2 regions of the Variovorax sp. FW301-JW7 genome follow, and region 2 is predicted to be linked to the other one. Evidence: predicted binding sites of a transcription regulator. Region 2 holds the regulator's gene; the other holds the start of a gene.
What was found. The regulator HrcA, encoded in region 2, represses chaperone genes, less so after heat shock. The targets are predictions, from matches to a motif close to TTAGCACTCNNNNNNNNNGAGTGCTAA.
Positions count from the first base shown of each region.

Region 1: a site for HrcA is predicted at 6,787-6,813, ahead of AC3WQM_RS14220 (co-chaperone GroES). Genes of this name have one in related genera too.

Region 1 covers NZ_JBYTBC010000004.1:508,757-524,355, forward strand. The annotation lists gene AC3WQM_RS14190 (L-iditol 2-dehydrogenase) at 1-373, shown strand, start outside; gene AC3WQM_RS14195 (transaldolase family protein) at 399-1,070, shown strand; gene AC3WQM_RS14200 (carbohydrate kinase family protein) at 1,094-2,062, shown strand; gene AC3WQM_RS14205 (AraC family transcriptional regulator) at 2,078-3,019, shown strand; gene xylB (xylulokinase) at 3,072-4,538, shown strand; gene groL (chaperonin GroEL) at 4,701-6,353, opposite strand; gene AC3WQM_RS14220 (co-chaperone GroES) at 6,410-6,700, opposite strand; gene AC3WQM_RS14225 (cupredoxin domain-containing protein) at 7,117-7,608, shown strand; gene AC3WQM_RS14230 (TonB-dependent receptor) at 7,659-9,836, opposite strand; gene AC3WQM_RS14235 (phospholipase D family protein) at 10,094-11,686, opposite strand; gene AC3WQM_RS14240 (TonB-dependent siderophore receptor) at 11,862-13,958, shown strand; gene AC3WQM_RS14245 (PepSY-associated TM helix domain-containing protein) at 13,991-15,178, shown strand; gene AC3WQM_RS14250 (hypothetical protein) at 15,175-15,387, shown strand; gene AC3WQM_RS14255 (TonB-dependent receptor domain-containing protein) at 15,425-15,599, shown strand, end outside.
Region 2 covers NZ_JBYTBC010000005.1:434,063-449,661, reverse strand. The annotation lists gene AC3WQM_RS17280 (RelA/SpoT family protein) at 1-2,216, shown strand, start outside; gene greB (transcription elongation factor GreB) at 2,230-2,811, opposite strand; gene AC3WQM_RS17270 (thermonuclease family protein) at 2,910-3,470, shown strand; tRNA gene AC3WQM_RS17265 (tRNA-Arg) at 3,540-3,616, opposite strand; gene AC3WQM_RS17260 (HU family DNA-binding protein) at 3,833-4,258, shown strand; tRNA gene AC3WQM_RS17255 (tRNA-Arg) at 4,444-4,520, opposite strand; gene AC3WQM_RS17250 (efflux RND transporter permease subunit) at 4,638-7,763, opposite strand; gene AC3WQM_RS17245 (efflux RND transporter periplasmic adaptor subunit) at 7,786-8,913, opposite strand; tRNA gene AC3WQM_RS17240 (tRNA-Ile) at 9,173-9,249, opposite strand; gene hrcA (heat-inducible transcriptional repressor HrcA) at 9,285-10,292, opposite strand; gene AC3WQM_RS17230 (NAD kinase) at 10,324-11,229, shown strand; gene recN (DNA repair protein RecN) at 11,267-12,949, shown strand; gene rapZ (RNase adapter RapZ) at 12,952-13,824, shown strand; gene mutY (A/G-specific adenine glycosylase) at 13,838-14,872, opposite strand; gene AC3WQM_RS17210 (dynamin family protein) at 14,913-15,599, opposite strand, start outside.

The sequences.
Region 1 (15,599 bases), on a different contig from region 2:
GGTCATCAACATGGCCTCGCAGGCCGGGCGCCGCGGCGAGGCGCTGGTGTCGCACTACTGCGCGACCAAGGCGGCCGTCATCAGCTACACGCAGAGCGCCGCGCTGGCCATGGCGCCGCACGGCATCCGCGTCAACGGCATCGCCCCCGGTGTGGTCGACACGCCGATGTGGGACCATGTCGACAGCCTGTTCGCCAAGGCCGAAGGGCTGGCGCCGGGCGAGAAGAAGCGGCGTGTCGGCCTCGCCGTGCCGCTCGGGCGCATGGGCGTGCCGGGCGACATTGCCGGGGCGGCGGTGTTTCTCGCCAGCGACGAGGCGCGCTACATCACGGCGCAGACCCTCAATGTCGACGGCGGCAATGTCATGAGCTGAACTCACCTTCCTTCCGCATTTCTGCATGAACGACGACTTCCACCTGTACCTCGACAGCGCCGACCTGGCCGAGCTGCAGGCCTGCCTGCCGCACCCGGTGGTGCACGGCGTGACGACCAACCCGACGCTGCTGCAACGCGCCGGCGTGGGGCGCGCCGATGTGCCCGACCTGCTGAAACGCTGCATCGACCTGGGCGCGCGCCAGGTGCAGGCCCAGGTGTATTCGAGCGAGGTCGACGGCATGCTGGAAGACGCCGCCGTCCTGCTGCCGCAGTTCGACCGCGGCCAGCTCGTCATCAAGATTCCCGCCACGCGCCAGGGCCTGGACGCCGGCGCGCGGCTCATCGCCCAGGGCGTGCCCGTCACCTGGACCGCCGTGTACGCGCCCGAGCAGGCGCACTTCGCCGCGCAACTGGGCGCGGCCTATGCGGCGCCGTACCTCGGCCGGCTCGAAGACGCCGGCATCGACGGGCTGGCGCTCATCGCGCAGATGCAGTCGCTGGTCGTGCAACGGCCTTCTTCGGGCACGCGGCTGCTGGTGGCGAGCATCCGTTCGCGCGCGGCCTACCTGTCGCTGCTGGGGCTGGGCGTGGGCGCCATCACCATTCCGCCACGCCTCTTTGCCGAGCTGCTCGACCATCCCGCCACCCTGGCTGCCGAAGCGGGTTTCCTGGCCGACGCCCGCGCCTTGCCCTGACAGAAGAAGAAAATCCAAGCACCATGCGCATTGCACTCACGGGCGAGGCCCTGATCGATTTCACCGCCGCCGAAGGTGGCACCCTGGCGTTCCTCGGCCATGAAGGCGGCTCGCCGCTGAACACGGCCGTGGCCTGCGCGCGGCTGGGGCAGCCGACCGGCTTTCTCACGCAGCTGTCGACCGACCTGTTCGGCGAGCGGCTGGTGGCTTTTCTCGAACGCAACGGCGTCGACACCCGCCTCATCCTGCGCAGCGACGCACCGTCGACGCTGGCCTTTGTCGAGCGCACGCCGCAAACCAACCGCTACGCCTTCTACACACGCGGCAGTGCCGACGCCACCTGGGCGCCCGAGCCACTGCCGCAGCTGCCGGCGGAATGCCGCTTCCTGCACTTCGGCTCGATCTCGCTGCTGCAGGAGCCGGCGTCGTCGCGCATCGCCGACCTCGTGGCCGCCCACACGGGGCGCTGCGTGATCGTGTTCGACCCCAACGTGCGGCCCAGCCTGATCCCGGACATGGCCACCTACCGCGCCCGCGTCAGCGAGTGGTTCACCATGGCCGACCTGGTCAAGCTCAGTGACGAAGACGCCGCGCTGCTCGCCCCCGGGCGACCGGTAGATGCGCTCGCGGCCGAGTGCCTCACCGCTGGCGCGCGCGCCGTGATCGTCACGCGCGGCGGTGCCGGTGCCACGCTGTGGCGCACCGGCAGCGCACCGCTCACCGTGGCCGCGCCGCGCGTCGAGGTGGTCGACACCATCGGCGCGGGAGACACCTTCACCGCCGGGCTGTCGGTGGCGCTGCTGGCGCATGGCGTCGAGCACCCGGCGCAACTGGCCGAGCTCGGCGACGACGCCTGGCGCGCCGTGATGCGCTTTGCCGCCACAGCTGCGGCCCTGAACTGCACCCGCGAGGGCGCCGATCCACCGACGCTGGAAGCCGTTCGCACGGCGCTTTCGCAGGAAGACAATGAGGCCGTCGCTTCCCGGCCCTGATCGACCCGTGCCGCCATGACCACGACCACCCGCAAACGCGCGATCCCTCGCCAACGCCAACCCGAGCTGGAGCGCGATTTCGCGCGCTCCCCGTCGCTGGGCTACGAGGCCCCGGAAGAAACCGGCCTCGTGCGCTGCCTCGCGCACGGCTTTCCGAGCCCGCTGGTGCGTTGGCACTTCCATGAAGACTACGAGCTGCACCTGATCACCGAGACCTCGGGCAAGGCCTTCATCGGCGACTGGATCGGGCCGTTCCAGCCCGGGCATCTCGTGCTGTGCGGGCCGCGCCTGCCGCACAACTGGATCTCGCTCGATGTGCCCGAAGAAGGCGCCGCCGGGCGCGACCGCGTGATCCAGTTCCGCCACGAGCCCATCGAGCGCGCAGCCGCCGAGATTCCCGAGCTGCGCGACGTGATGCCGCTGCTCGACCGCGCGCGCCACGGCATCGAGTTCTTCGGCATGTCGGCGCAGGCGCTGGCGCACTGGGACGCCATCAAGGCCGCGCGCGGCGTGCGCCGCCTGGGCCTGTTCTGCGAGTTCATGGCCGACCTGGCGCAGTGCACCGACTACCGGCTGCTGTCGAGCGTGCAGATGCAGGGCGTGCAGGGCAGCGACGGCGATGCGCAGGTCGACCAGATCAACGACATCGTGAACCGCATCACCAACAACATGACCGACTCGATCTCGATGTCGGACGTGGCCGCCGAGCTGGGCATGAGCGAGAGCCGCTTCAGCCGCTTCTTCCGCCGCTCGACGGGCAACAGCTTCACCGACTTCGTGAACCGCGTGCGCATCAACAGCGCCTGCCACCTGCTGATGCAGACCGACCACTACGTGACCGACATCTGCTACCAGGTGGGCTTCAACAACGTGGCCAACTTCAACAGGCGCTTCCTCGAAATCAAGGGCATGACGCCCAGCGAGTTCAGGCGCCAGGCCGACACGCGCTTCGGCTGACTTCTTTCAAGGCGAACGCGCCCGCTCCGAAGGCGCCATCAGGGAGACCATCTTGTATCTGGGACTCGACCTCGGCACGTCCGAGCTCAAGGCATTGCTGCTCGCGGACGATCACCGCATCGTCGGCGTGGCACGCGCGCCGCTCACGGTCGACCGGCCGCAACCGCTGTGGTCGGAACAGGCGCCCGCCCAATGGTGGCGGGCGCTCGACACGGTCATGGCCGAGCTGCGCACCACGCATGCGAAGGCGCTGGCGCAGGTGCGCGCCATCGGCCTGTCGGGCCAGATGCACGGCGCCACGCTGCTCGACGCGGCAGGCGAGGTGCTGCGCCCGGCCATTCTCTGGAACGACGGCCGCAGCGGCGCGCAGTGCGAGGCGCTCACGCGCGTCGTGCCGCGCCTGGGCGAGATCGCGGGCAACCTCGCGATGCCCGGCTTCACCGCGCCCAAGCTGCTGTGGGTGCGCGAGCACGAGCCCGAGGTCTTCGCCCGCGTGGCGCGCGTGCTGCTGCCCAAGGACTGGCTGCGCTTCATGCTCAGCGGCGAAGCGGTCAGCGAGATGTCCGACGCGGCCGGCACGCTGTGGCTCGACGTGGGCGCGCGCGACTGGTCCGACGAACTGCTCGCCGCCACGGGGCTCACACGTGCTCACATGCCGCGGCTCGTGGAAGGCAGTGAAGTCTCCGCGCTGCTCAAGCCGGAACTGGCGGCGCGCTGGGGACTGCGCGAGGGCGTGAAGATCGCCGGCGGTGCAGGCGACAACGCCGCCAGCGCGGTCGGCATGGGGCTCGTGGAACCGGGGCAGGGCTTCGTCTCGCTCGGCACCTCGGGCGTGGTGTTCGTCTCGACCGATCGCTTCCTGCCGAACCCTGCGCAGGCGATGCACGCCTTCTGCCACGCGCTGCCGAAGCGTTGGCACCAGATGTCGGTGATGCTCTCGGCCGCGAGTGCTGTGAGCTGGGCCGCCAAGGCATTCAAGTTCGCCGATGAATCCGCGCTGCTCGCGGCGGCGGCGTCGGTCGCGCTGGCGGACCGGGCGCGTTGCCCGCTGTTTCTGCCGTACCTGTCGGGCGAGCGTTCGCCGCACAACAACCCGAACGCGCAGGGCACGTTGTTCGGCTTGACGCATGCACACGGCCCCGCAGAGATCGCCTATGCCGTGGTCGAGGGCGTGAGCTTCGGCCTGCGCGACGGCTTCGACACCTTGCGCCTGCCGACCGACATGCCGCTGCGCGAAGTTGCGCTCGTGGGTGGCGGCGCGCGCAGTGTGTGGTGGGGGCAGTTGCTGGCCGACATCTTCCAGGTGCCGCTGACGCTGTATGCGGGCAGCGAAACCGGCGGTGCGCTTGGCGCAGCGCGCCTCGCATGGCTTGCCGATGGTGGCGCGGTGGCAGAGGTTTGCACGTTACCGCCGGTCAAGCAGACGCTGACGCCTTCATCCGAAGGGGCCGACGGACACAGGACGCGGCATGCTCGCTTCCAGGTGCTCTACATGGCGCTGCGCGATCAATTCCGATAGAAGACGCAATACCGAACGCCCATAGAAAAAGCCCCGCCGAAGCGGGGCTTTTTCATTTCGCGAAACACCGCGGAACCGGCTTTGCCGGGCCGCAGGTGTTGCCCCCGGTAGGGGGTTGGCGTAGCGGACACGAAGTGCCGCGCAGCCTGGGGGCGAGCGAAATTACATACCCATGCCGCCCATGCCGCCCATTCCGCCCATGTCAGGCATGCCGCCGCCACCGCCGGCTTCGTCCTTCGGAGCGTCAGCGATCATGGCTTCGGTCGTCAGCAGCAGCGAGGACACCGAAGCGGCGTTCTGCAGTGCGGTGCGGGTGACCTTCGTCGGGTCCAGGATGCCCAGCTCGAGCATGTCGCCGTACGTGTCGTTCGCAGCGTTGAAACCGTAGTTGCCCTTGCCGGCCAGCACAGCGTTCACCACCACCGAGGCTTCGCCGCCGGCGTTGTTCACGATTTCGCGCAGGGGCGCTTCGATGGCCTTCAGCACCAGCTTGATGCCGGCTTCCTGGTCGGCGTTGTCGCCCTTGACCGAGTCGCCCACGGCTTGCTTGGCACGCAGCAGAGCCACGCCGCCGCCAGCCACAACGCCTTCTTCCACTGCAGCGCGGGTGGCGTGCAGGGCGTCTTCGACGCGAGCCTTCTTTTCCTTCATTTCGACTTCGGTGGCAGCGCCAACCTTGATCACTGCCACGCCGCCGGCCAGCTTGGCCACGCGCTCTTGCAGCTTTTCACGGTCGTAGTCGCTGGTCGCTTCTTCGATCTGAACGCGCACTTGCTTCACGCGGGCTTCGATGTCACCAGCAGCGCCAGCGCCGTCGATGATGATCGTGTTTTCCTTGCCCACTTCGATGCGCTTGGCTTGACCCAGGTCGGCCAGCGTCACCTTTTCGAGCGTCAGGCCCACTTCTTCAGCGATGACCTTGCCGCCCGTCAGGATGGCGATGTCTTCCAGCATGGCCTTGCGGCGGTCGCCGAAGCCAGGAGCCTTCACAGCCACAACCTTCAGGATGCCGCGGATCGTGTTCACGACCAAGGTAGCCAGGGCTTCGCCTTCGACTTCTTCGGCAATGATCAGCAGCGGACGGCCCGCCTTGGCGACTTGCTCCAGCACCGGCAGCAGGTCACGGATGTTGCTGATCTTCTTGTCGAACAGCAGCACGAAGGGGTTGTCGAGCAGCGCCGATTGCTTCTCGGGGTTGTTGATGAAGTAGGGCGACAGGTAGCCGCGGTCGAACTGCATGCCTTCGACGACGTCGAGTTCGCTGTCCAGCGACTTGCCGTCTTCCACGGTGATCACGCCTTCCTTGCCGACCTTGTCCATCGCGTCAGCGATGAGCTTGCCGATGGTTTCGTCGCTGTTGGCCGAGATGGAGCCGACTTGCGCGATTTCCTTGGAGGTGGTGGTGGGCTTGGAAGCCTTCTTCAGCTGGGCGACCAGGGCCGTGACAGCCTTGTCGATGCCGCGCTTCAGGTCCATCGGGTTCATGCCGGCAGCCACCAGCTTGAAACCTTCGCGAACGATGGCTTGTGCCAGGACCGTGGCGGTCGTGGTGCCGTCACCAGCGTTGTCGCTGGTCTTGGAGGCCACTTCCTTCACGAGCTGGGCGCCCATGTTCTGCAGCTTGTCCTTCAGTTCGATTTCCTTGGCCACGGACACACCGTCCTTGGTCACGGTGGGGGCGCCGAACGAACGCTCGAGCACCACGTTGCGGCCCTTGGGGCCCAGGGTCACTTTGACTGCGTTGGCCAGGATGTTGACACCCTCGACCATGCGTGCGCGGGCTTCGCCGCCGAAGACTACGTCTTTTGCTGCCATGATGAATTAACTCCGAATGGATTGAATTGGGATGAGATCGAAAGAGAGGAGAAGAATTACTTCTCGACGACTGCGAACAGGTCGTCTTCCTTCATCACGAGCAGTTCGTCGCCATCGACCTTGACGGTCTGGCCGCTGTACTTGCCGAACAGGACGCGGTCGCCGACCTTGACGGTCAGTGCGGCCAGTTCGCCCTTGTCGTTGCGCTTGCCCGGGCCCACGGCCAGGACTTCACCCTGATCGGGCTTTTCGGCGGCTGCGTCGGGGATGACGATGCCGGAGGCGGTCTTGGTTTCGCTGTCAACACGCTTGACGATCACGCGATCGGCCAAAGGACGAAGTTTCATTGCATCTCCTGGAAGGGTAAGAAACGGGTTTGTTTGTGGTCGGGCACCGGAGAAACCGGCGACCTGTCGACTGGATGGGAGGGCTGTTAGCACTCGTCAGCAGCGAGTGCTAATCATAAGGGCATTCGATGACCTTTCAAGAGCGTGGCCCTTGCCCTCGTCCTGCACGGCTGTGCTTTTCCGGGGAAACCCCGGGCTGCCGGGTTCCATCGGTCGGAACGTTTGGGGTTCTTTTGTCCGGGTGAAATGAAACCACTCAGACCCCTGCAGGGGCCGCGCGCGGATTGCTTCTTTGTAATCCACGTGATCGGCGATTGACGGGGCGGGCTTCCTAGAGTCGCGGCACGCCAGCACGCAGCACCGGATGGATGTGCGCGCAGGCCGCCCGATCCACCTCTACAACTTCCAAGGACACCATGGCTCTCACCTTCCGCAACACCGTTTTCGCTGCCTTGGTCGCACTGGCCGCGGCCGGCGCTTCCGCCTCGGGCACCCATGCCGGTGGCCACGACCACGATGCCGAAGCCGCCGTCGGCAAGCCCGGCGTGGCTGCCAAGGTGACGCGCACGGTCCAGGTCGACATGACGGATTCGATGCGCTTCACGCCGGCGGACATCAAGGTCAAGCAGGGGGAGACGGTGCGCTTCGTCGTCAAGAACTCGGGCGTCCTGAAGCACGAGCTTGTGCTCGGGACCGAGAAGGCGCTCAAGGCGCACTACGACGCGATGAAGAAGAACCCCGAGATGGAGCACGCCGATCCGAACATGGTCACGCTGGCCGCGGGCAAGACCGGCGAGATCGTCTGGCAGTTCACCCAGGCCGGCAAGGTCGATTTCGGCTGCCTGCAGCCGGGCCACTACGACGCCGGGATGAAGGGCGCGGTGCTGGTGGGCAAGGCCGGCAAGTAAAGACAGGGAAGCGGCCGCGTGCCGGACACGCACGCAGCCGCCCGGCACGCTCAGAACTTCGCGCGCAGCGTCAGCTGCACCTCGCGCCCCGGTCCCGGCAGGATCAGGTTGTCCACGCTGCCGTGGGCCGAGACGTAGTCTTTGCGGTTCGCGATGTTCTTCAGGTTCAGCGCGATCTCGTAGCGCTCGGTCTTGTAGCTGGCCGCGAGGTCGGCGGTCAGGTACGAGGGCAGCGTGACGAGGTTGCTCAGCGACGCGTAACGCGCGCTGACGTAGTTCAGGCCGCCGCCGGCGCTGAAGCCGTGGCCGAGGTCCTTCATGGCCCACACGAAGGCCGAGTGGCGCGGCGTGAGGGCGGCGGTCTTGCCCTGCACCGGGATCGCGGCGCCCACGGGCAGCTGCAGCGAGCTCACGGTGGCGAGCGATTTGGTCATCTTCGCGTCGAGGTAGGCATAGCCCGCACTCACGTCCCAGCGGCCCGGCAGGCGGCCGTTGAGCGCGAGCTCCAGGCCGTTGGTGCGCTGCGTGCCGACGTTGATCTGGCGGCGCGGGTTGTTCGGGTCGGTGTTCTTGATGCCCGAGCGTTCCAGGTTGAATAGCGCGGTCGTGAGGTTCAGGCCGCCGTCGAGCAGGTCGAACTTGGCGCCGATTTCCTTGTTGACGGTGATCTCGGGCGCGTTGTCGATGTTGCCGGTGGACAGCGCGAAGTTTTCGCCCGAGGGCTGGAACGAGCGGCTGTACGACACGTAGTACGACTGCACCGTGTCGGGCTGCCACACCACGCCGGCGCGCGGGCTGAACTTGCGGTCGGTGCGTTCCAGCGGCGCGAGCTTGCGTTCGAAGCTGGTGTCCTGCTTGAACACGTCGTAGCGCCCGCCGATCAGCGCCTTCCACTGCGGCGCCAGCGTGATCTGGTCCTGGAAGTACACGGCCGCGGTCTTGAACTCGCTGTTGCTCGGGATCGCGCCGTCGGCGAGGTAGGTGGCCAGCGGGATCGGCAGCGGGTCCGCCACCGGGCTGAACAGGTTCACGCGCTGCGCTCCCGTGGCGGAAGACACGCTGAACAGCCGCTTGCGCTGCACGCCGAACTCGGCGCCGACCAGCCACTCCTGCTTGAAGCCGCCGATGTCGTTGCGCCAGGTCAGGTCGGTCTGGTTGAACCAGCCGCTCTCGTCGCGCTCGACGATGCCGCGCGTGCGGCCCACCGTCAGGCGCACCGGGTCGGTGGTGCCGCTGGGCAGCGTGTTGTTGCGGTCCAGGTGGTAGCTGGAATAGCGCGTGGTGTTGCGCAGGCTCAGCGCGTCGCTGAAACGGTGGTTCAGCGTGGCGGTGAAGGTCTGCACCTTGCTGGTCACGGTGTCGTCGCGCTTGCCGTGCGCGGAGCCGTAATACGCGCCGATGGGCACGTCGACCGGGCGGCCGTTGAGCGCCGGGATGCCGAAGTCGGTGAGGCGCTGGTCGCGCAGGTGGGTGTATTGCAGCAGCAGGTCGGTCTGCGGGCTGAACTTGATCGCCAGCGAGGGCGCGATGTTGTGGCGGTCGGTGAACTGCTGGTCGCGGTAGCTGTCCGACTGCTCGCCCGCCACGTTCAGGCGGAAGGCCATGTTCTCGCCGATGGGCGTGTTCAGGTCGATCGTGCTGCGCGTGTAGTGATGGCTGCCCAGGCCCAGCGAGACCTCGCCGAAGCGGCGCTCGAACACGGGCTTCTTGGTCACGCGGTTGATCAGGCCGCCCGAGGAGCCGCGGCCGTAGAGCACGGCGGCCGGGCCCTTGAGCACTTCGATGCGCTCGGTGTCCGAGAGGTCGCGGAAGTACAGCGCGTCGTCGCGCACGCCGTCGACGAACCAGTCGGAGATGCCGCTGAAGCCGCGGATCACGACTTGGTCGCGCTGGCCGTCACCGTGGTTGAAGCTCACGCCCGGCACGTTGCGCAGGGCGTCCTGCATCGACACGGCGCCCTGGTCGCGCAGCAGCTGCTCGGGCAGCACGTTGACGGCCTGCGGCACGTCGCGCAGCGGCGCGCTGCCCTTGGTGGCGGTGCTGGCGGCGGCGGGGGCGTAGCCCTTGTCGTCTTCGGCGCTGACGGTGACTTCCTTCAGGGTCGAGGCGGTGGTCTGTGCCAGCGCGACGCCGCTCAGCGACGCGAGGGCGGCGCCGGCCAGCAGCGAAAGGGGCCACAGCGGGCGCGAGGGAGAGGCGGTGCGGTAGGCGCGGGAAGAGGGCTTCATGTTGTCCAGTTTTTTTAAGGCGGCGGCACCACGCACGGCGGGCCGCGCACGCACACGCACCGCCCTGTCGTCCACGCGACGAAGGGCGATGTCGTGCCTTGCCTTGAAAAAATCTGGGTGAGGCGGGGGCCGCGCGGACGGAAGCTCCGTCGGCGGCACCCCTGGGTGACGGCCGCTGGGCGCGGCGGACTGAATTGTAAAGTTCTAGATGCGAGCTGTTCGCATTTGTGGTGCGGATGCGACGTGCGGCCGTGGGCTCACAGCTGGTCGGTCGGCACGAACCACGAGAACAGCAGCAGCTGCAATCGCGTGAGCATGCTGGAGTCGGGCTCGCTGTCGAGCACCTCGTTATGCACGTCACCGGTGCCGATCCACTGCACGTTCTGGCCGTCGGGCTTGAGCACGACGCGGTACACGCCTTCCATGTCGTCCAGCTGGTAGGCGAAGAGCAGCGCCTGCGTGAGCTCGAAGCTGCGCACGCGCACGCCGAACTCGGTGTTCAGCAGGGCGGAGCGGGGGTCGAGGTTCATCGAGCCGAGCAGCACCCACTGGCGGTCGACCAGCGCCAGCTTGGCGTGCAGGCGCCCGCGCGCCTTCTTGAGCAGGCTGCGGAACTGGCCGCTGCGCTTGAGCTGCTGCGTGCTGACCTCGTACAGGTTCACGCCCAGCTTGAGCATGTCGACGCGGTAGCGGTTGTAGTTGATGTTCACCAGCGGCTCGTCGCTGTCGGCCAGCGAGTTGGTGACCACCGTGATGTTCAGGCCGTGCGCGCGGCCCATGCGGATGCGTTCCATGCCCTCGTCGCCGGGAATGAAGTAGGGCGAGATCACCACCACGTTCGACTTCGCGGCGCCCAGCATCTCGTGGAAGCGCTGGGCCAGCGACTCCTGCGGGCGCGCCATCGTGCCCAGGGCCTTGTTCGGGCTGTCGGCGGTGGCGGCGGCCTCGGCACGGATCCAGCGCGTCTCGCCGATGTTGTCGAGCTGAGCGCCCAGCGGCAGGTCGCCCAGCAGGTCGGTGGCGGCCAGCGGGTCGGGAAGGGGCGCAAAGGCGGGCGAGGTCGCGGCGTCGAAGGCGGCCTTGAGCTCATCGGGCGTGAGCGGCGTGCCGGCCATGCGCTGCAGCGGGTAGACCACGTCGCTGTTCCAGTAGGTGTCGAAGATCCCGGCCGACTGCGGCACCACCGGGCCGGCCAGCAGCAGCTCGAAGTCGATGAAGTTGGCGCTCTCGCTGCGCAGGAAGTACTCGTCCGCGAGGTTGCGCCCGCCGGCGATGGCCAGGGCCCCGTCGGCGATGAACAGCTTGTTGTGCATGCGGTGGTTGAGCCGCCGGAAATCGCCGAAGAACTCCAGCCAGCGCATCGACGAATGGTCGCGGGCGTTCACGAAGGGGTTGAACAGCCGCACCTGCGCGTTGGGCTCGGCGGCCAGCCCGAGCAGCAGGCGGTCCATGCCGGCGGTGTAGAAGTCGTCGAGCAGCAGGCGCACGCGCACGCCGCGCCGGGCGGCGTCGCGCAGTTCGCGCAGCAGCAGGCGGCCGGTCTTGTCGTTGCCGAGCTGGTAGGTCTGCACGTCGAGCGAAGACTGGGCGCGGCGGATGAGCTCCAGCCGCGCATCGAGCGCGAACGAGGCCTCGATCAGCGGCCGCATGCTCGAGAGCCCGTCGGGCGGTGAATCGAGGCTGGCGGCGGCGCGGCCGAGCGGGGTGGCGGCCGAGGCGGGAATGGCGATCGAGGGCGGCCCGTCGGGCAGGCGCGGCGGCAGGCCGGCGCAGCCGGTGAGCACCAGCACGGCCAGCATCAGCGCCGGGCCGCGCAGCGCAGGAAACAACGAGGCGAGGAGCTTGAGCATGGGGCCTGTCAGCGCACGCAAACGGCGTGCGGGCGGGATCGTAGCTCGGCTGGTGCGGGCGTCCGCGGCGGTTTTGCAACGCTTCGCCCCCGTCTGCTGGAAAACCCGAGGACCGAGACTTTCTTGACAATAGAATGCGAATTGTTATCAATAGCGTTCAATGAACCATAAAAACATGGCAAGAATGAGGGCGCGGCGCAGGGCCGCTTCGGTGTTGGTGGGCTGCCTGGCGATCTACGCGCAGCAGCACGTTCTGGCGCAAACGGGCGGCACGGGTTCGCTCCCTGAAGTGCGCGTCGATGCCAATGCCGAAGCCGAAACCGCCACCTCGCCCGTGATCGGCTACCGCGCGAAGAATGCCGTCACCGCCACCAAGACCGACACGCCGCTGTCGGAAACCCCGCAGGCCGTGACCGTGGTCACGCGCGACCAGATGGTCGACCAGGGCGCAACCAACCTGCAGGAGGCGCTCAACTACGCGGCGGGCGTGCGCTCCGACGCCTACGGTGTCGATTCGCGCACCGACTCGATGCGCGTGCGCGGCGCCAACCCCGACATCTACCTCGATGGCCTGCGCCAGGCCTACGGCTACTACACCAGCACGACGCGCACCGAGCCCTACACGCTGGAGCGCCTCGAAGTGCTGCGCGGCCCTTCGGGCATGCTGTTCGGCGCGGGCACCGCGGCGGGCGTGATCAACATGGTCAGCAAGCGACCGCTGCAGGAGGCCCAGCGCGAGGTGGGCGTGCAGTTCGGCAGCTTCGGCCGCAAGCAGGTGCAGGCCGACCTCACCGGTCCGCTGAACGCCGACGGCTCGCTGTCGTACCGGCTCATCGCGCTGCAGCGCAAGTCCGATTCGCAGGTCGACCACGTGCCCGACGACCGCAGCGTGATCGCGCCGTCGCTCGCCTGGCGCCCCAACGCCGCGACCTCGCTCACGCTGCAGGGCCTGTGGCAGAAGGACAAGAACGGCAGCAGCTCGCAGTTCCTGCCGTGGGAAGGCACCTTGCTGCCGAACCCGAACGGCCGCGTGCCGAGCAGCCGCTTCATCGGCGAGCCTGGCGACTACTACAACAGCGAGCGCCAGACCTTCGGCTGGCAGTTCGAGCACAAGTTCAACGACAGCTGGACCGTGCGCCAGAACTTCCGCTATGCGAAGAACGAAAACGACAACCGCTACCACTACGGCGGCGCGTTCAGCGGCTTCGACAGCTGGTCGACCGACCCGATCTTCAAGCGCGTGTTCCCCCGCTACTACGACAGCCAGCTGACGCGCAACCGCACGCAGACACTCGACAACCACGTCGAAGGCCACTTCCAGACCGGCGCGCTCCAGCACACGCTGCTCGTGGGCGCGGACTTCGCGCGCCAGCGCGAGAACGTCTGGGGCGGTACCACGGTCGACACCATCGACCTCTATGCGCCGGTGTACGGCCACCTGGACGAACCCGAGCGCGTGGCGCGTCCGCGCACCCGCCAGCGCCAGACCGGCCTGTACCTGCAGGACCAGATCAAGCTCGACCACTGGATCTTCGTGGCCGGCCTGCGCCATGACCGGGCCGTGTCCAGCGCCGCCGGCAGCGATGAGCAAAAGAGCAGCGCCACCACCAAGCGCCTGGGCGTGATGTACGCCCATCCGTCGGGCTGGTCGCCGTACCTGAGCTACAGCGAGTCGTTCACGCCACAGTCGCCGCGCGAAGGCCGCATCTTCTCGCCGCTGCGCGGCGAGCAGTGGGAAGCGGGCGTCAAGTACGAGCCGAAGAACCGCGCCATGGCCTTCAGCGCCGCGGTGTACGACCTGCGCGAGAAGAACCAGATCGTCGAAGAGCAGCCGAAGGTGTTCTCGCAGCGCGGCCTCACCAAGACGAAGGGCGTGGAGCTCGAAGCCAAGGGCTCGGTGGGCGCCAACCTCGACCTGATCGCCCACTACAACTACACCGACGCCGACGCGCAGATCGAAGGCCTGCCCAAGCACCAGGCCAGCTTCTGGGCCAAGTACAGGTTCTCGGTGGCCGGCATGAGCGGCTTCTCGGCCGGCGCCGGCGTGCGCGTGATGAGCTCGTTCCGCGACACCCAGTTCGGCACCGGCCCGCGCATCCCGGGCGTGGCGCTGGCGGACCTGGTGTTTGCCTACGATACGGCCCAGTGGCGCTATGCGCTCAACATCAACAACGTGACGGACAAGGTGTACTTCAGCACCTGCCTCTCGCGCGGTGACTGCTGGTACGGTGCGCGACGCAACATCGTGGCGAGCGCCACCTACCGCTTCTAGCCTTTTCCCACCACCCAACGACGCACGACGACATGGACAGCCGAAAGATCAAGACCTGGGCCTGGGTTCACAAGTGGAGCAGCCTTGTCTGCACGGTGTTCATGCTGCTGCTGTGCATCACCGGCCTGCCGCTGATCTTCCACCACGAGATCGGCCACCTGCTGGGCACCGAGGTCGAGGCACCGAAGATGCCGGCGAACACGCCGCGCATCAGCCTGGACAAGGTGGTCGAGATCGGCCGTGCCAAGCACCCCGACCGCGTGGTGCAGTTCGTCTCGCAGCCCGAGGACGACGACGGCCTGTGGTTCGTCACGCTCACGCCCACGCCCGAGCCCACCGAAGACTTCAAGTCGGTGGCGGTCGATGCGCGCACCGGCGTCGTGCTGGCGCAGCCGGAGTTCAGCCAGGGCTTCATGTACATCATGTTCAAGCTGCACGTCGACCTGTTCGCCGGGCTGCCGGGCAAGCTGTTCCTGGGCTTCATGGGCTTGCTGCTGCTGGTGGCCATCGTCTCGGGCGTGGTGCTGTATTCGCCGTTCATGCGCAAGCTCGACTTCGGCACGGTGCGGCGCGAGAAGCGCCCGCGCCTGAAGTGGCTCGACCTGCACAACCTGCTGGGCATCGTCACGCTGGTGTGGCTGTTCGTGGTGGGCTCGACCGGCATGATCAACACCTGGGCCGACCTGATCATCAAGTACTGGCAGTACGACCAGCTCAGCACGCTGCTCGCGCCCTACAAGAACGAGCCGGTGGTGCCGGTGGCCGAGCGCGGCTCGCTGCAGCGCTCGATGGAAGGGGCGATGCAGAAGGCGCCCGGCATGAAGCTGTCGTTCATCGCCTTCCCGGGCACCTCGTTCTCGAGCCCGCACCACACGACCTTCTTCCTGCGCGGCAACGAGCCCTTCACCTCGAAGCTGCTGCAACCGGTGCTGGTCGATGCCAAGACGGCGGAGGTCACGGCGGCGCCGAAGATGCCGTGGTACCTCACGGGCCTGCTGGTGTCGCAGCCGCTGCACTTCGGCGACTACGGCGGCATGCCGATGCAGATCCTGTGGGCGCTGCTGGACATCGCGACCATCATCGTGCTGGGCAGCGGGCTGTACCTATGGCTCAAGCGCGGCAACACCGTGCAGGCCCGGGCGACCGCGACGACTGCGGCGCCCGCCACGGTATCGGGCCCGCAGCCTGACCCGGCACCGGCCATGAAGGTGCAGGCATGACGACGCACCACAAGGCACCGCACCAATCGCTCTGGCGCATGTGGGGCTGGCCCATCGTGCTGGGCGTGATGACCACCGTCGGCCTGATCACTGCGCTGTTCAGCGACGGCGGTCTCGGCGACATGGTGGCCTGGGTGGGCCTGGGCGTTCCGGTGCTCGTGTGCGCCTGGTACGGCTGGCGCCGCTCGCCGCGCACGGGTTCCCGCTAGGCCAAAGGGGCAGGGCACCGACGCAGAATCGGTGCCGATGAATGCCGCACTCTCCTATCCGCTTCGCCTGCTGATCCTGGGCGTTCCGCTGGCCGTGCACGGCCAGCAGCCCGCAACGTCGCCGGCCGGCACGCTGCGCGACGTCACCGTTTCCACACCGCGCGGCACGCTGTCTCCCTTTCTCGTGCCCGGCTCGGTCGACCGCGTCGATG
Region 2 (15,599 bases):
CCACGCCGAAACCGAGTCCGGCGGCGCTGAACGCGGCCGCCGCGAGTTTTGCTGCGCTGACGGCCCGCCTCGACTACCTGAGCCCCGAAGACACCGAGCTGGTTCGCCGGGCCTACCGCTTCGCCGACGAAGCCCACCTCGGGCAGCTGCGCAACAGCGGCGAGCCGTACATCACGCATCCCATCGCCGTGGCGGCGCAGTGCGCCGAGTGGAAGCTCGACGCCCAGGCGCTCATGGCCGCGCTGCTGCACGACGCCATCGAAGATTGCGGCGTCACCAAGCCGGAACTCATCGAGCGCTTCGGCGCCCCGGTTGCTGAGCTGGTCGACGGGCTCACCAAGCTCGACAAGCTGCAGTTCAACACGCGCGAAGAAAACCAGGCCGAGTCCTTCCGCAAGATGCTGCTGGCCATGGCGCGCGATGTGCGCGTCATCCTGGTCAAGCTGGCCGACCGCACGCACAACATGCGCACGCTGGCCGATGCGCCACGCGAAAAGTGGGCCCGCATCTCGCGTGAAACGCTCGAGATCTACGCCCCCATCGCGCACCGGCTGGGCCTGAACCAGACCTACCGCGAGCTGCAGGACCTGTCATTTCGCCACCTCAAGCCCTGGCGCTACGCCACGCTGGCCAAGGCCGTCGCCAAGGCCCGCGGACGACGACGCGACCTGATCCAGAAGGTACAGAAAGAGGTCGAGACGGCCTTCTCCGCCGCCGGCATGACGCTGCGCATCGCAGGCCGCGAGAAAACGCTCTATTCCATCTACCGCAAGATGGAAGAAAAACACCTGAGCTTCGCGCAGGTCACCGACATCTACGGCTTCCGGCTCATCGTGCCGAACGTGATCGCCTGCTACACCGGCCTGGGCATCCTGCACCAGATGTACAAGCCGCTGCCGGGCAAGTTCAAGGACCACATCGCGATCGCCAAGCTCAACGGCTACCAGTCGCTGCACACCACGCTGGTGGGCCCTGCCGGCGTGAGCGTGGAGTTCCAGCTGCGCACCGAGGCCATGCACGTCGTGGCCGAATCGGGCGTCGCAGCGCACTGGCTCTACAAGGCTGCCGAGCCCAATGCCGCGAGCAACGACCGGCTGGGCACCAAGTGGCTGCAGTCGCTGCTTGACATCCAGGACGAAACGCGCGACGCCGCCGAGTTCTGGGACCACGTCAAGGTCGACCTGTTCCCCGACGCCGTCTACGTCTTCACGCCCAAAAGCCAGATCATGGCGCTGCCGCGCGGCGCCACCGTGGTCGACTTCGCGTATGCCATCCACAGCAACATCGGCGACCACACCTCGGCCGCGCGCATCAACGGCGACCAGGTCCCGCTGCGCACCGAGCTGAAGAACGGCGACGTGGTCGAAGTGATCACGGCGCCGGTGTCGACGCCCAACCCCGCGTGGCTGGGCTTCGTGCGCACCGGCCGGGCACGCTCCAAGATCCGCCACTACCTGAAGACGCTGGCGCATGCCGAGTCCGAAGGCCTGGGCGAGAAGCTGCTGGCGCAGGCGCTGCGCGCCGAAGGCCTGGGCAAGCTGCCCGAGGAAGACGACGAACACCAGGCGCTGTGGGAGAAGCTGCTGCGCTTCACCGGCAACCGCACCCGCGCCGAGCTGCTGACCGACATCGGCCTGGGCAAGCGCATCGCGAGCATCGTCGCCAAGCGGCTCATGGCGCTGCTGGCCGAGATCGGCGAGCGCCCCGACGCCCTGCTCCTGAGCCGCGAGCGCTTCACGTCGCACGAGGCCGTGTCGCAAGGCGCCGTGACGCTCGATGGCAGCGAGAACTCTTCCGTGCGCTTCGCGCAGTGCTGCCGACCCATCCCCGGCGACCAGATCGTCGGCTACCTCGGGCACGGCGAAGGACTGGTGGTGCACACCGACGACTGCGGCGTGGGCCAACGCCTGCGCAACAAGGACAGCGAGCGCTTCTTCGCGGTCGAATGGGCCGACGAGCCCACGCGTGCCTTCGAGACCGGCGTGGTCATCACCGTGCGCAACGACAAGGGCGTGCTGGCCCGCGTGGCGGCCACCCTGGCCGATGCCGAGGCCGACATCACGCACGTGGAAATGGCCGACGAGACCCCGCAGGATTCGACCGACCTGCGCTTCGTGATCGCGGTGCGCGATCGCACGCACCTCGATGCCGTGCTGCGCGCCGCGCGCCGGACCGCGTCGGTGCTGACCGCGGCGCGGACGATTCCGGCGCCCTGAGTTCACTCGCGCGTCAGTTCGCCGGCGTGCGCAGCGCCGGATAGCTCACCGACAGGATCTCCACCTCGTGCGCCCCGCCGGGCGTCACGAGCTTCACCACGTCGCCTTCGCGCGCCTTGAGCAGCGCGCGTGCGATGGGAGAGATCCAGCTGACCTCCGACTTGGCGCTCTCGGCCTCGTCGATGCCGAGGATGGTGACGCTGCGCTCCTCGCCGGTCTCGTCGACATAACGGACGGTGGCGCCGAAGAAGACCTGGTCGCGGCCATGATGCACCGACGGGTCGGTGATCTCCGCGATCTCGAGCCGCTTGCCGAGGAAGCGGATGCGCCGGTCGATCTCGCGCAGGCGCTTCTTGCCGTAGAGGTAGTCGCCGTTCTCGGAGCGGTCGCCGTTCTTCGCGGCCCAGTGCACGGCCTCGACGACCTTGGGGCGCTCCTCGTCCATCAGCTGCAGCAGCTCGTCGCGCAGGCGCGCGTAGCCCTCGGGCGTGATGTAGTTCTTACTGCCCGCCGGCAGCGCGGGTGCGGCGCCGCCTGCGCCGTCATCGTCGTCGTCCGCATCGGCGTCCGACTCCTTGGTGAATGCCTTGTTCAATGCAGAGCCCTTCAAATCGGAAATACTGGGCGCCCTTGCCGCGCCCTACAAGCCGGTGAGTTTGCCGCAACCGCAATCCCCAGGAGACAGGAGCCCCCGTGATCGCCACCGGACATTTCCCCTGCCGTCGCCATGCCTCGGCGGGGCTTCATTTGTACGCTCTCGCGGTCCTTGCTGCCGCACTGGGCTTTCTTCCCTTCGATACCTACGCCAGAACACAGACCTGCTTCGTCGTGAGCATCCACAGCGGCGACACCATGACCGCCCGATGCGGCGACGCGGCCAGTGCCAATGCGTGGCGTCGCGTGCGCCTGCAGGGCATCGAGGCGCCAAAGTCCGGGCAGCCCTTCGCAGAGCAAGCTCGGCAGAAGATGCACGACATGGTTCGCCTGAAGCCGGCAGACGTCGACTGCGACGATCCCACATCCCACGCTCGCGAACGCGTCTGCCGCGTGATGGTGACGCCGGATTCAGCCCCCAATGGCCCGAGGACGCTCGACGCAGGCTTGGCATTGCTGACCGTCGGATTGGCACACTGGCAGCCTGCGCAGGCGCAGCGCCTGTCGCCCCAGGAGCGCGGGCAGTACGAATTTGCGGAGGAAGAAGCGAAGGCCAAGCGGGCCGGCCTCTGGAAGGACGTGCGACCGGCGCGTCCTTGATGCGGGCACGGTGCAATGACCGGCCAAAGAAAAAGGGTTAGCTCGAAAAACGAGCTAACCCTTGAAGAGTGGTGCGGCTGGCAGGAATTGAACCCACGACCCCTTGGTTCGTAGCCAAGTACTCTATCCAACTGAGCTACAGCCGCACAGCTTTCGATTATAGCGTGTTTTTTCGCCCGTCCCAACCTTTGTGATCGAAAGCTGAAAATACGGACGACGGCAGCCTGCAATGGGGCCTGTTGCAACGCATCCGGCCCGTGCCGTTCCAAAGAGGCCCTTCCGACCCGGTACACTCCGCCCCGCCCGGAATAAGCCTGGGCCGCCGTAGGCAACACGGCGCCATACCATCCAAGGAATACTGAATGAACCGCATCGAACTGGTCGAGAAGATCGCCACCACCCACAACCTGAGCAAGGCCGAGGCCGCACGCGTCCTCGAAACGATCACCAGCAGCGTCGTCGCTGCCGTGAAGAAGGGCGATTCGGTCCAGCTGGTCGGCTTCGGTACTTTCAAGCAAGTCGCACGCGCTGCACGCTCGGGCTTCAACCCCCAGGCCGGCACCAAGATCAAGATCGCCGCCACCAAGGTGCCGAAGTTCGTCGCCGGCGCTGCCTTCAAGGCCGCCATCGACCCCAAGGCCGCCAAGCGCAAGGCTGAAAAGGCCGCTGCTGCACCCGCTGCCAAGAAGGCCGCCGCCCCCAAGAAGGCAGCTGTCACCAAGGCTGCTGTCACGAAGGCAGTCGTCGCCAAGGCTCCCGCCAAGAAGGCCGTCGCCAAGAAGAAGTAAGACGCATGGTGCGACGCTGCACAGGCCTGGCCTGGCAGTTGTCCGTATCGACGTCAAAAAGCCGCCCTCGGGCGGCTTTTTTGTGGGCGCCTGCCGCGCAGCGAATGCGGGCGGCGAAACCCTCTGTGCGAGGGCCCCAAACGAAAATAGCCTGGAAGAGAAACTCTTCCAGGCTATTCGAGAGATGGTGCGGCTGGCAGGAATTGAACCCACGACCCCTTGGTTCGTAGCCAAGTACTCTATCCAACTGAGCTACAGCCGCGCAGCCTTGAATTCTACCCTGCTGAAAGCGCTGTTCCGGCGAGGCTTTCAAAAAAGCTTCACGGCCTTGTGATGCGATGGCCTCAGGCCTCAGGCCTCAGGCCTCAGGCCTCAGGCCTCAGGCCACTTGTCCACCGGCCGCCGGCCGTCCCATCAGCCTTGCGGCCACGCGCTTCACCAGCAGGTAGAACAGCGGCACGAAGAAGATGCCCAGTGCCGTCGCCGCGAGCACGCCGCCGAACACCCCGGTGCCGATCGCGACCTGGCTGCCCGAGCCCGCGCCGGTGGCCACGGCCAGCGGGATCACGCCCGCCAGGAAGGCCAGCGAGGTCATCAGGATCGGCCGCAACCGCAGGCGCGCGCCTTCGGCCACCGCTTCGAGCAGCGGCACGCCACGGCGCAGCGCCGCCTCCGCGAACTCGATGATCAGGATCGCGTTCTTGGCCGACAGGCCGATGGTCGCGAGCAGGCCGACCTGAAAGTAGATGTCGTTCGACAACCCGCGCAGCGCCGCCGCAATCACCGCGCCGAGCACGCCCAGCGGAATCACCAGCATCACCGACACCGGCACCGACCAGCTCTCGTACAGCGCCGCCAGGCACAGGAAGACCACGAGGATCGACAGCGCGAACAGCAGCGGCGCCTGCCCGCCCGACAGCCGCTCCTGGTACGACAGGCCGCTCCAGGCCTGGCCCGTGCCGCTCTGCTTCTTCGCGAGGGTCTCGATGGCCGCCATGGCCGTGCCCGAGCTGGTGCCCTGCGCGGCCGCGCCCTGGATCTGCACCGCCGGCAGGCCGTTGTAGCGCTCCAGCTGCGATGCGCCCTGCGACCAGCGCGTGGTGGCGAAGGCCGAGAACGGCGTCATCGCGCCCGTGCTGCCGCGCACGAACCACTGGCCGATGTCGTCCGGCGCCGAGCGATACGGCGCATCGGCCTGCACGTACACGCGCTTCACGCGGCCGCGGTCGATGAAGTCGTTGACGTAGCTGCCGCCCCAGGCAATGCCCAGCGTGGTGTTCACGTCGTCCAGCGACAGCCGCAGCGCCGAGGCCTTCAGCTGGTCGATGTCGACCTGCAGCTGCGGCGTGCCGGCCACGCTGTTGGCGCGCACCGACTGCAGGCGCGGGTCCTTGTTGGCCTCGCGCACCAGTTTTTCGCGTGCCTGCAACAGCCGCTCGGCGCCCATGCCCGAGGTGTCCTGCAACCAGAACTCGAAGCCGTTCGATTCGCCCAACCCTTCGATGGGCGGCGGCACCATGCCGAAAACCTCGGCGTCGCGCTGCTGCTTGGCCAGCGCCTTGCCGGCACGCTCGACGATGGCGTGCGCGCGCTTGTCGGCGCTGGCGCGTTCGGACCAGTCCTTCAGCGAGACAAACGTCATGCCCATGTTCTGCCCCGAGCCGCTGTAGCTCCAGCCGGTGAGCGTGAAGATGGTGTCGGTCGTGTCCTTCTCGGTCTCGAGAAAGTGCTTTTCGATGGCGCGGTTCACTTCATCGGTACGACCCGAGGTGGCGCCGGCCGGCAGCGTCGCGATCACCATCACGCTGCCCTGGTCCTCTTCCGGCAGGAAGCCGCCGGGCAGACTCAGGTACAGCAGGCCCATGCCGGCCACGATGCCGACATACACCGCCGTGAAGCGCAGCGGCTTGCGCAGGATGCGGCCCAGCGCGCTCACATAGCGGCCTTGCGCGGCATCGAAACGGCGATTGAAGGCCCCCAGGAAGCCACGCGTGCGCGGTGGCACGCCAGGCTTCAGGAAGCGTGCGCACAGCGCCGGGATGAGCACGATGGCCACCACCACCGACAGCGCCATCGACGCGATGATGGTCACCGAGAACTGCCGGTAGATCACGCCCACCGAGCCGCCGAAGAAGGCCATGGGCAGGAACACCGCCGACACCACCACCGCGATGCCGACCAGCGCGCCGGTGATTTCCTTCATCGACTGGATCGTGGCGGCCTTCGCATCGAGCCCCTCTTCGTGCATGACGCGCTCGACGTTCTCCACCACCACGATCGCGTCGTCCACCAGCAGGCCGATGGCCAGCACCATGCCGAACAGCGTGAGCACGTTGATCGAATAGCCGAAGGCCGCGAGCACGCCGAAGGTGCCCAGCAGCACCACCGGCACGGTGATCGCGGGGATCACCGTGGCGCGCCAGTTCTGCAGGAAGAGGAACATCACGACCACCACCAGCGCGATGGCCTCCAGCAGCGTCCGGATGACCGACTGGATCGAGATCTTGACGAAGCGCGTCGTGTCTTCCGCGTAGGCCACGCGCAGGCCCGCGGGCAGCGAGCGTTCGAGCTCGGCGATGCGCGCCTTCACCGCGCGGGCGGTGGTCAGCGCGTTGGCGCCGGGCGCCAGCATCACGGCCGAGCCCGCTGCCGGGTGGCCGTTCAGGCGCGTGGTCTCGGCATACGACTCGCTGCCGATCTCCACGCGCGCCACGTCGCCCAGCCGCACCACGGCGCCGTCGGCCTGCGTCTTGAGCACGATGGCCTTGAACTGGTCGGGCGTCTGCAGCCGCGACATCGCGGTGACGGTGGCGTTCAGGTGCTGCGTCGGCGCCGACGGCCGCGCGCCGATCTCGCCCACCGACACCTGCGTGTTCTGCGCGGTGATGGCGGCCGTGACGTCGGACGGCATCAGCTGGTAGCTGGCCAGCCGGTGCGGGTCGAGCCAGATGCGCATGGCGTACGCCGCGCCGAAGGCCTGCACCGAGCCCACGCCGTCGACGCGGCTGATGGGGTCGCGCAGGTTGCTGGCCATCCAGTCGGCGATGTCGGTGTCGGTGCGCTGGCCGGTCTCGTCGTACAGCGCCACGATCAGCAGAAAGTTGTTCTGCGACTTGGCGACCGTCACGCCCTGCTGCTGCACCGCCTGCGGCAGCCGGCTGGTGGCCTGGCTGACCTTGTTCTGCACCTGCACCTGCGCGGTGTCGGGGTCGATGCCCTGGCGGAAGGTGACGTTGATCTCGGCCCAGCTGGCGGCGCTGCTGGTCGACTTGAAATACATCAGGCCGTCGATGCCCTTGAGCTGCTGCTCGAGCACCTGCGTGACGCTGTTTTCCACCGCCTGCGCCGAGGCGCCGGGGTAGTTGGCCGACACGACCACGGTCGGCGGTGCGATGTCCGGGTACTGCGACACCGGCAGCGTGCGAATGGCCACGCCGCCGGCCAGCATGATGAGGATGGCGATGACCCAGGCGAAGACGGGCCGCTGGATGAAGAAATGAGCGATCACGGGAGGTTGTCGCTTCTGATCAATCGGCCGGCGAAGGCGCGGCAGCGGACGATGCGCCCGCCGTGGACACCGGCACCGGCTTCACTTTTTCGCCCGGGCGTGCGCGCTGCAGGCCGTCGACCACCAGGCGGTCGCCCTCGCGCAGGCCCCGGGTCACGACCCAGTGCTCGCCCTCGGTGCTGCGCACTTCGAGCGCGCGCAACTCGACCTTGTTGTCGGCCGCCACCACCAGCGCAGTCGGCTCGCCCTTCTCGTTGCGGGCCACGCCGCGCTGCGGCGCCAGGATAGCCTGGCGCTCCACGCCGAACTCGACCTGCGCGCGCACGTACATGCCCGGCAGCAGCAGCCCTTGCGGGTTCGGGAATTCCGCGCGCAGCGTGACCGAGCCGGTGGCCTCGTCGACAGCCACTTCGGAGAACTTCAGCGTGCCGGCATGCGGGTAAGGCAGGCCGTCTTCCATGCGCAGGCGAACCTGGGTACTGGCCGGCGCCATGTCGCCCGAGATGAAGCGACGCTTGAGCTTCGTCAGTTCCAGGCTCGACTGCACCACGTCGACGTAGATCGGATCGAGCCGCTGGATCGTGGCCAGCGCCATCGCCTGGCCCGGCGCCACGAGCGCGCCTTCGGTCACGGCGGAACGGCCGATGCGTCCCGCGATGGGCGCAGTGATGCGCGTGAAGTCGAGGTTGATGCGCGCCGCCTTCACGGCCGCCTGCGCGGCCTTCACGCCGGCTTGCGCCTGCACCAGCGCGGCCTGCGCCTCTTCGTGTTCCTGCCTGCTCACGGCGTTGGCCTTGACCAGTTCGCCGAAGCGATCTGCCTTGCCGCGCAGACTGGCGATGGTGGCCTGCGACGTGGCCAACGCGGCCTGCGCCTGCTCGTGCGCGGCCTCGAACGGGCCGGGCTCGATCTCGTACAGCACCTGGCCTGCGCGGACCATGCCGCCCTCTTCGAACAGCCGCTTGCGCACAATGCCGTTGACCTGCGGCCGCACCTCGGAGACGCGGTAGGCGGCCGTGCGGCCCGCGAGCTCGGTGTGCACAGCCACGTCGCTGGCGTGCAGCGCCACCACGCCGACTTCGGGCGGCGCGTCATCGGTGGTGGAGGCCTGCTTGGCGCCGCATGCAGCGAGCGCGAGCAGGGACATCGGAAGCAGGAGCTTGAAAAGCGGGGTCATGGCCATCGGAAATCGCAGTGCGGCGCGCGCAGGGATCACCCGGCTCGTTACATTTGCACTCAAATGGTGCATTCTGCCTTCGATGTTGCATTGCAACCTGAAGGAATCCTGTGTTTGCCGTAGGTGAAATCGGCGGCGGCCGCAGGCCTCGCTCGCGCCTCTGGCACCAAAGAAAAAGGCCGCGAAATGCGGCCTTCGTCGGAGTATCTGCAGAGGGGGGAATGTGTGGTGGTAGGCCGTGAGTGGCTTGAACACTCGACCAACGGATTATGAGTCCGCTGCTCTAACCAACTGAGCTAACGGCCCACGCGGGCCCGATTCTATGCGCCGCGCGCGGCCGCTTACTTGCGGTGGCTCAGCGCGTTGCTCACCAGCCGCGACGTGATGTCGACGATCTGGATCATGCGGTCGTACGGCATGCGGGTCGGGCCGATCACGCCCAGCGTGCCGACCACCTGGCCGTCGACCTCGTAGTTGGCGCTGACGATGGACAGCTCCTCGAAGGGCACGACCTGGCTTTCGCCGCCGATGAAGATGCGCACGCCCTCGGCCTTGCTCGACACGTCGAGCAGCCGCATCAGCTGCGCCTTCTCTTCAAAAAGATCGAAGGCGCGCCGCAGCTGCCCCATGTCACTGGAAAAATCGGTCACCGACAGCAGGTTGCGCTCGCCGGAAATCACGACGTCGTCGGCCTTGGCATCGGTGAGCACTTCGGAGCTGACCTGCACCGCCGCCTGCATCAGCGCCGCGATTTCACCGCGCAGCTTCTCGACCTCGGACTGCAGCCGGTCGCGCACCTGCTCGATCGTCAGGCCCGCGAAGTGCGCATTGATGTAGTTCGAGGCCTCGACCAGCTGCGACTGCGAGTAGTCGGACTCCGGGAAGATCACGCGGTTCTGCACGTCGCCGTCGGGCGACACGATGATCACCAGCAGCCGCCGCTCCGAGAGCCGCAGAAATTCGATCTGCTTGAACACCGAGGCGCGGCGCGGTGCCATCACCACACCGACGAACTGCGACAGGTTCGACAGCAGGTGGGCGGCGTTGGCGATCACCTTCTGTGGCTGGTCGGCGGCCAGGCTCGGCGCGCTCATCTGCTCGCGCTGCGCGGTCAGCATGGTGTCGACGAAGAGCCGGTAGCCGCGCGTGGTCGGCACGCGTCCGGCCGAGGTGTGGGGGCTGGCGATGAGCCCCAGCGCCTCGAGGTCGGACATGACGTTGCGGATGGTCGCGGGCGAGAGATCCAGCCCCGCCGAACGCGAGAGCGTGCGTGATCCGACGGGTTGCCCATCGGCGATGTAACGCTCGACCAGCGTCTTCAACAGCAACTTGGCACGGTCGTCCAGCATTGCAAGATTTTAGTGTTGTAATTTGTGAGCTATGACCTCTCGCTTTCGTCACGTCGCCCTGATCGGCAAATACCAGGCTTCCGGCGCCCGGGCGCAAGCCGATGCGCGCGACGGCGTGATGGAAGGCATCGGCGCCTTCCTCGAATCGCAGGGCTGCACGGTGTTCGTGGAGCGTTCGTCCTGCGAGGACACCGACGCCCCACCCCACCCGCGCTACCAGGCGCTGTCGGTCGAAGAAATCGGCCAGCGCTGCGACCTCGGCCTCGTGGTCGGCGGTGACGGCACCATGCTCGGCATCGGCCGCCAGCTCGCGTGCTATGGCATCCCGCTGATCGGCATCAACCGCGGCCGGCTCGGCTTCATCACCGACATCCCGCTGGACAACTACCAGGCCACGCTGATCCCGATGCTGGCCGGCGAATACGAAGAAGACCACCGCAGCCTGATGCACGCGCAGGTGCTCCGCGACGAGGCCGTGGTGTTCGACGCGCTCGCAATGAACGACGTGGTGGTCAACCGCGGCGCCACCTCGGGCATGGTCGAGATGCGCGTGTCGGTGGGCCGCCATTTCGTGGCCAACCAGCGCGCCGACGGGCTGATCATCGCGTCGCCCACGGGCTCGACGGCCTATGCGCTGTCGGCCGGCGGGCCGCTGCTGCATCCGGCGGTGCCGGGATGGGTGATGGTGCCGATCGCGCCGCACACGCTGTCCAACCGCCCCGTGCTGCTGCCCGACGCCGACGAGATCGTGATCGAGCTGGTGAGCGGTCGCGACGCCAGCGCCAATTTCGACATGCAGTCGCTCGCCTCGCTCGCCATCGGCGACCGCGTGGTGGTGCGCCGTTCCGACTTCCGGGTGCGCTTCCTGCACCCGCGCGGCTGGAGCTACTTCGACACGCTGCGGAAAAAACTCCATTGGAACGAAGGGGGCTCCTGAATGAAGGACCACGCCCCCAGCTTGAGGACGAACTGAGATGGCTTTGCGACGCATCGCACTGCGCGACTTCGTGATCGTGCGGTCCCTTGAACTCGATCTGTCGGCCGGCTTCACGGTGCTGACCGGGGAAACCGGCGCCGGCAAGTCCATCCTGATCGACGCACTGCAGCTGGCACTGGGCAACCGCGCCGACGCCGGTGCCGTGCGCGAAGGCGCCGAGCGGCTCGACGTGAGCGCCGAGTTCGACGCCGACCCGGCCCTGGCCGGCTGGCTCGACGAAGGCGGCTTCGAGGCGGGCGACGGCCTGCTGCTGCGCCGCACGGTCGACCTGCAGGGACGCAGCCGCGGCTGGATCAACGGCAGCCCCGCCACCGCCACGCAGCTGCGCGAACTCGGCGACCGCCTGCTCGACATCCACGGCCAGCACGCCTGGCAGAGCCTGACCCGCCCCGAGGCCGTGCGTGGCCTGCTCGACGCCTACGCGGGCGCGCGCACCGACGCGCTCGACGCCGCCTGGCAGAGCTGGCGCCAGGCGCTCTCGGCGCTCGAGCACGCACGCTCGGCGCAAGACTCGCTGCAGCGCGAGCGTGAGCGGCTGCAGTGGCAGATTTCCGAAGTCGCCAAGCTGGCGCCGGGTGCCGACGAGTGGGACGAACTCTCGGCCCACCACTCGCGCATCTCGAATGCACAGGCCCTCATCGACGCCGCCCAGGGCGCAAGCCAGGCGCTCGAAGACGACGACAACGGCGCCCTCGCCGCCCTCTCGCGTGCCGCGACGTTGCTGCAGAACTGCGAACACATCGAGCCCGAGTTCCGCACGCTGGGCGAGGTGCTGGCCTCCTGCGTGGCGCAGGCTTCGGACGCGGCCCACTCGCTGCACGGCTACCTGCGCGACACCGACACCGATCCCAAGACCCTCGCCGAACTCGATGAACGCATGGGCCTGTGGATGTCGCTCGCGCGCCGCTACAAGCGCACGCCCGCCGAGCTGCCCGCGCTGCTGGCCGGCTGGCAGGCGGAGCTGCAGGCGCTCGACGCACAAAGCGACCTCGAAGGCCTGGAGCGCACCGAACAGAACACGCAACAGGCCTACATGAAGGAAGCCAAGGCCCTCGGCAAGATCCGCAAGCAGGCCGCGCCGCGCCTGGCCCAGGCCGTCACGCAGGCGATGCAGGGCCTGGGCATGCAGGGCGGGCGCTTCGACGTCGAACTGCAACCGCTGGCACAGCCCGGCCGCGCCGGCCTCGAAGAAATCTCGTTCCTGGTGGCCGGCCACGCCGGCAGCACGCCGCGCGCCATCGGCAAGGTGGCCTCGGGCGGCGAACTCTCGCGCATCGCATTGGCCATCGCCGTGACGACCAGCGAACTGGGCGCCGCACAGACGCTGATCTTCGACGAGGTCGATGCCGGCGTGGGCGGCGCCGTCGCCGAGACCGTGGGCCGCCTCATGAAGCAGCTCGGCCGCGACCGCCAGGTGCTCGCCGTGACCCACCTGCCGCAGGTGGCGGCCTGCGCCGACCACCACCTCGTGGTCGCCAAGCGCCAGACGACGGCGGCCGGCACGGACGGCCCGCGCACCGAAAGCGGCGTGTCGCGCCTCGCCACCGACGACCGCGCCCGCGAAATCGCCCGCATGCTGGGCGGTGAAAAGGTGTCGGCCACCTCGCTGGCCCATGCGCGCGAAATGCTGGGCCACAAGACGCCGGCGACCGCCCCATGAACATGAATCTCGACCTCGTCCTCATCACCGGCATGTCGGGCTCCGGCAAGTCGGTGGCGCTGCACGCGCTGGAAGACGCCGGCTACTACTGCGTCGACAACCTGCCGCCCGAGCTGCTCACGGCCTTCATCGCGCTGCAGCACGAGCAGCAGGCCACGCGCGTGGCGATCGCAATGGACGTGCGCAGCGGCGTGTCGCTGCCGATCGTGCCGCAGCAGCTCGAGGCGCTGCGCGCCGACGGCGTCTCGCTGCGCTCGCTGTTCCTCGACGCGACCACCGACGCGCTGCTGCGCCGCTATTCGGAAACCCGCCGGCGTCACCCGCTCTCGCGCCAGGAAAGCCGTACCGACGTGCCCGAGCAGCACCGCGTGCTGGTGCAGGCCATCGAACTCGAACGCGAGCTGCTGGCCGACCTGCGCGATGGCGCCGACGTGATCGACACCAGCCTCATCCGCCCCGCGCAGCTGCAGAGCTACATCAAGGGGCTGATCTCGGCGCCGCAGAACGCGCTGACGCTGGTGTTCGAATCGTTCGCCTTCAAGCGCGGCGTGCCGCTCGATGCCGACTACGTGTTCGACGTGCGCATGCTGCCCAACCCGCACTACGTGCCGGCGCTGCGCGCGCTCACGGGGCGCGACGAGCCGGTGATCGAATGGCTGCGCGAGCACGACGACGTGGCGCGCATGTTCGACGACATCGAGCAGTTCCTGACGCACTGGCTCGACGCCCTGGCGCGCGACCACCGCAGCTACGTGACGGTGGCCATCGGCTGCACGGGCGGGCAGCACCGGTCGGTGTTCCTGGTCGAGCAGCTGGCACGCGCCTTCGGTGCCCGCTGGGGCGCGCTCAAGCGCCACCGCGAACTCGACGCCTGAGGGCGAAGGCCGCTCAGGCCTCGGCGGTTTCCAGCAGCTTGCGCATCGGGGCGGGCAGCCCCAGCCGGCTCCACTCCTGCGCCTCGACCCAGCGCGCGCCCTCGCCTTGCGGCTGGACGCCCTGGAGCTGTACCGGATGCAAATGCAGGTCCTTGTGAGTCAGCACGTGCACGAAGGGCGGCAGGTCTTGCGTGTCGTGCGCCGCACCCTCCGGCAAGGCCGCGAGCAGGTCGTCGTGGCTGTCGAACACCGGCAGGCAATGCAGCCCCGCCCAGATGCCCTTGGCCGGCCGCTTCTCCAGCCACACGCGCCCTTGCGCGTCACGCGCCAGCAGCACCCACAGCGACTGGGCGCTGCGCTTGAGCTTGCGCGTCTTTACCGGGTAGCGCTCGGGCGTGCCCTGGCGCAGGCCCACGCAGCTGGCGTTCACCGGGCAGATGATGCAGCTGGGCTTGCGCGGCAGGCAGACCGTGGCGCCCAGGTCCATCAGGCCCTGCGTGTAGTGCGCCACCGCTTCGCGCTGGCCGTCCGGCGGCAGCAGCTGCGTGGCGAGGTCCCACAGCGCGCGCTCCTGCGCCGACGACGACATGTCGCCGTCGAAGCCGAGCACGCGCGTCAGCACGCGCTTCACGTTGCCGTCGAGGATGGCCACGCGCTCGCCGAAACAGAAGGCCGCAATCGCGGCAGCCGTGGAGCGCCCGATGCCGGGCAGGGTCACGAGTTCGGCGGCGGTGTGCGGAAAGGCGCCGCCGAAGCGCGCAACCACCTCCTGCGCGCAGCGGTGCATGTTGCGCGCGCGGCTGTAGTAGCCGAGGCCGCTCCACAGACCGAACACCTCGTCTTCGGTGCCAGCGGCCAGCGCGGCCACGTCCGGGAAGCGTTCGAGAAAGCGCGCGAAGTAGCCCAGCACGGTCGTGACCTGGGTCTGCTGGAGCATCACCTCCGAGAGCCAGACGCGGTACGGATCGCGCGTGTTCTGCCACGGCAGCTCACTGCGCCCATGGCTGCGCTGCCAGCGCACGATCTGTGCGGCGAAATCGGGGGGCAGCGACAGAGATGGGGAAACGGCCGCCCGCGCGGCGGCGCGTTCAGGCCGCACGCAGTTGCTCGCCCGCGATGGCGGCGGCCGCGACAGGCGGCTGGCTGCCGTGCTGCGCGATCAGCGAGGTGAACTCGTGCAGGCGCTCCTGCAGCGCGGCCAGGTGGCTCTCTTGCGCGGCGATCTCGGACAGCCGGTCGTCGAGGCTGCCCGCGGCGTTCTGGATGCGTTCGATCGCCTCAATGCGCTTGCTGAAATTGCGGCGGCGTTCCTTGAGCTGTGCATCGATCTGCGCGCTCGCGCCCTTGCTCCAGCGTTCGACCTCGGTCATGGCGGCTTCGTTGACGAGCCGCAGCCGGCTGGCCAATGCGCGCACCAGCTTGTCGCAGAAGTCGGCCTGCGCGAGCTTGATCAGGTTGCCCACGCCCAGGTAGTGGATGTGGCTGCGCTCGATCTGGCCCAGCTCCTGCTCGAAGCCGCTCAGGTCGGGCTCGGCCGGCGCCTGCAGCGTGAAGCCCTGCTCGGCATTGAGCTGGCGGAAGGTGGCGTGCAGCATCGACTGGATCTCGGCCGTCGTCGCCTGCACTTCGCGCAGGTTGTTGCGCAGCGCATCGAAGGTCTCGCCGTACACCTTGCGCACGTTGAACTTGACGCCGGGGCGCTTGAGCGCCGCGGCCAGCTTGACCATGTCGGCCTTGAGCGCCGTGCGCCCGAGCACCGCGTACACCTCGCGCAG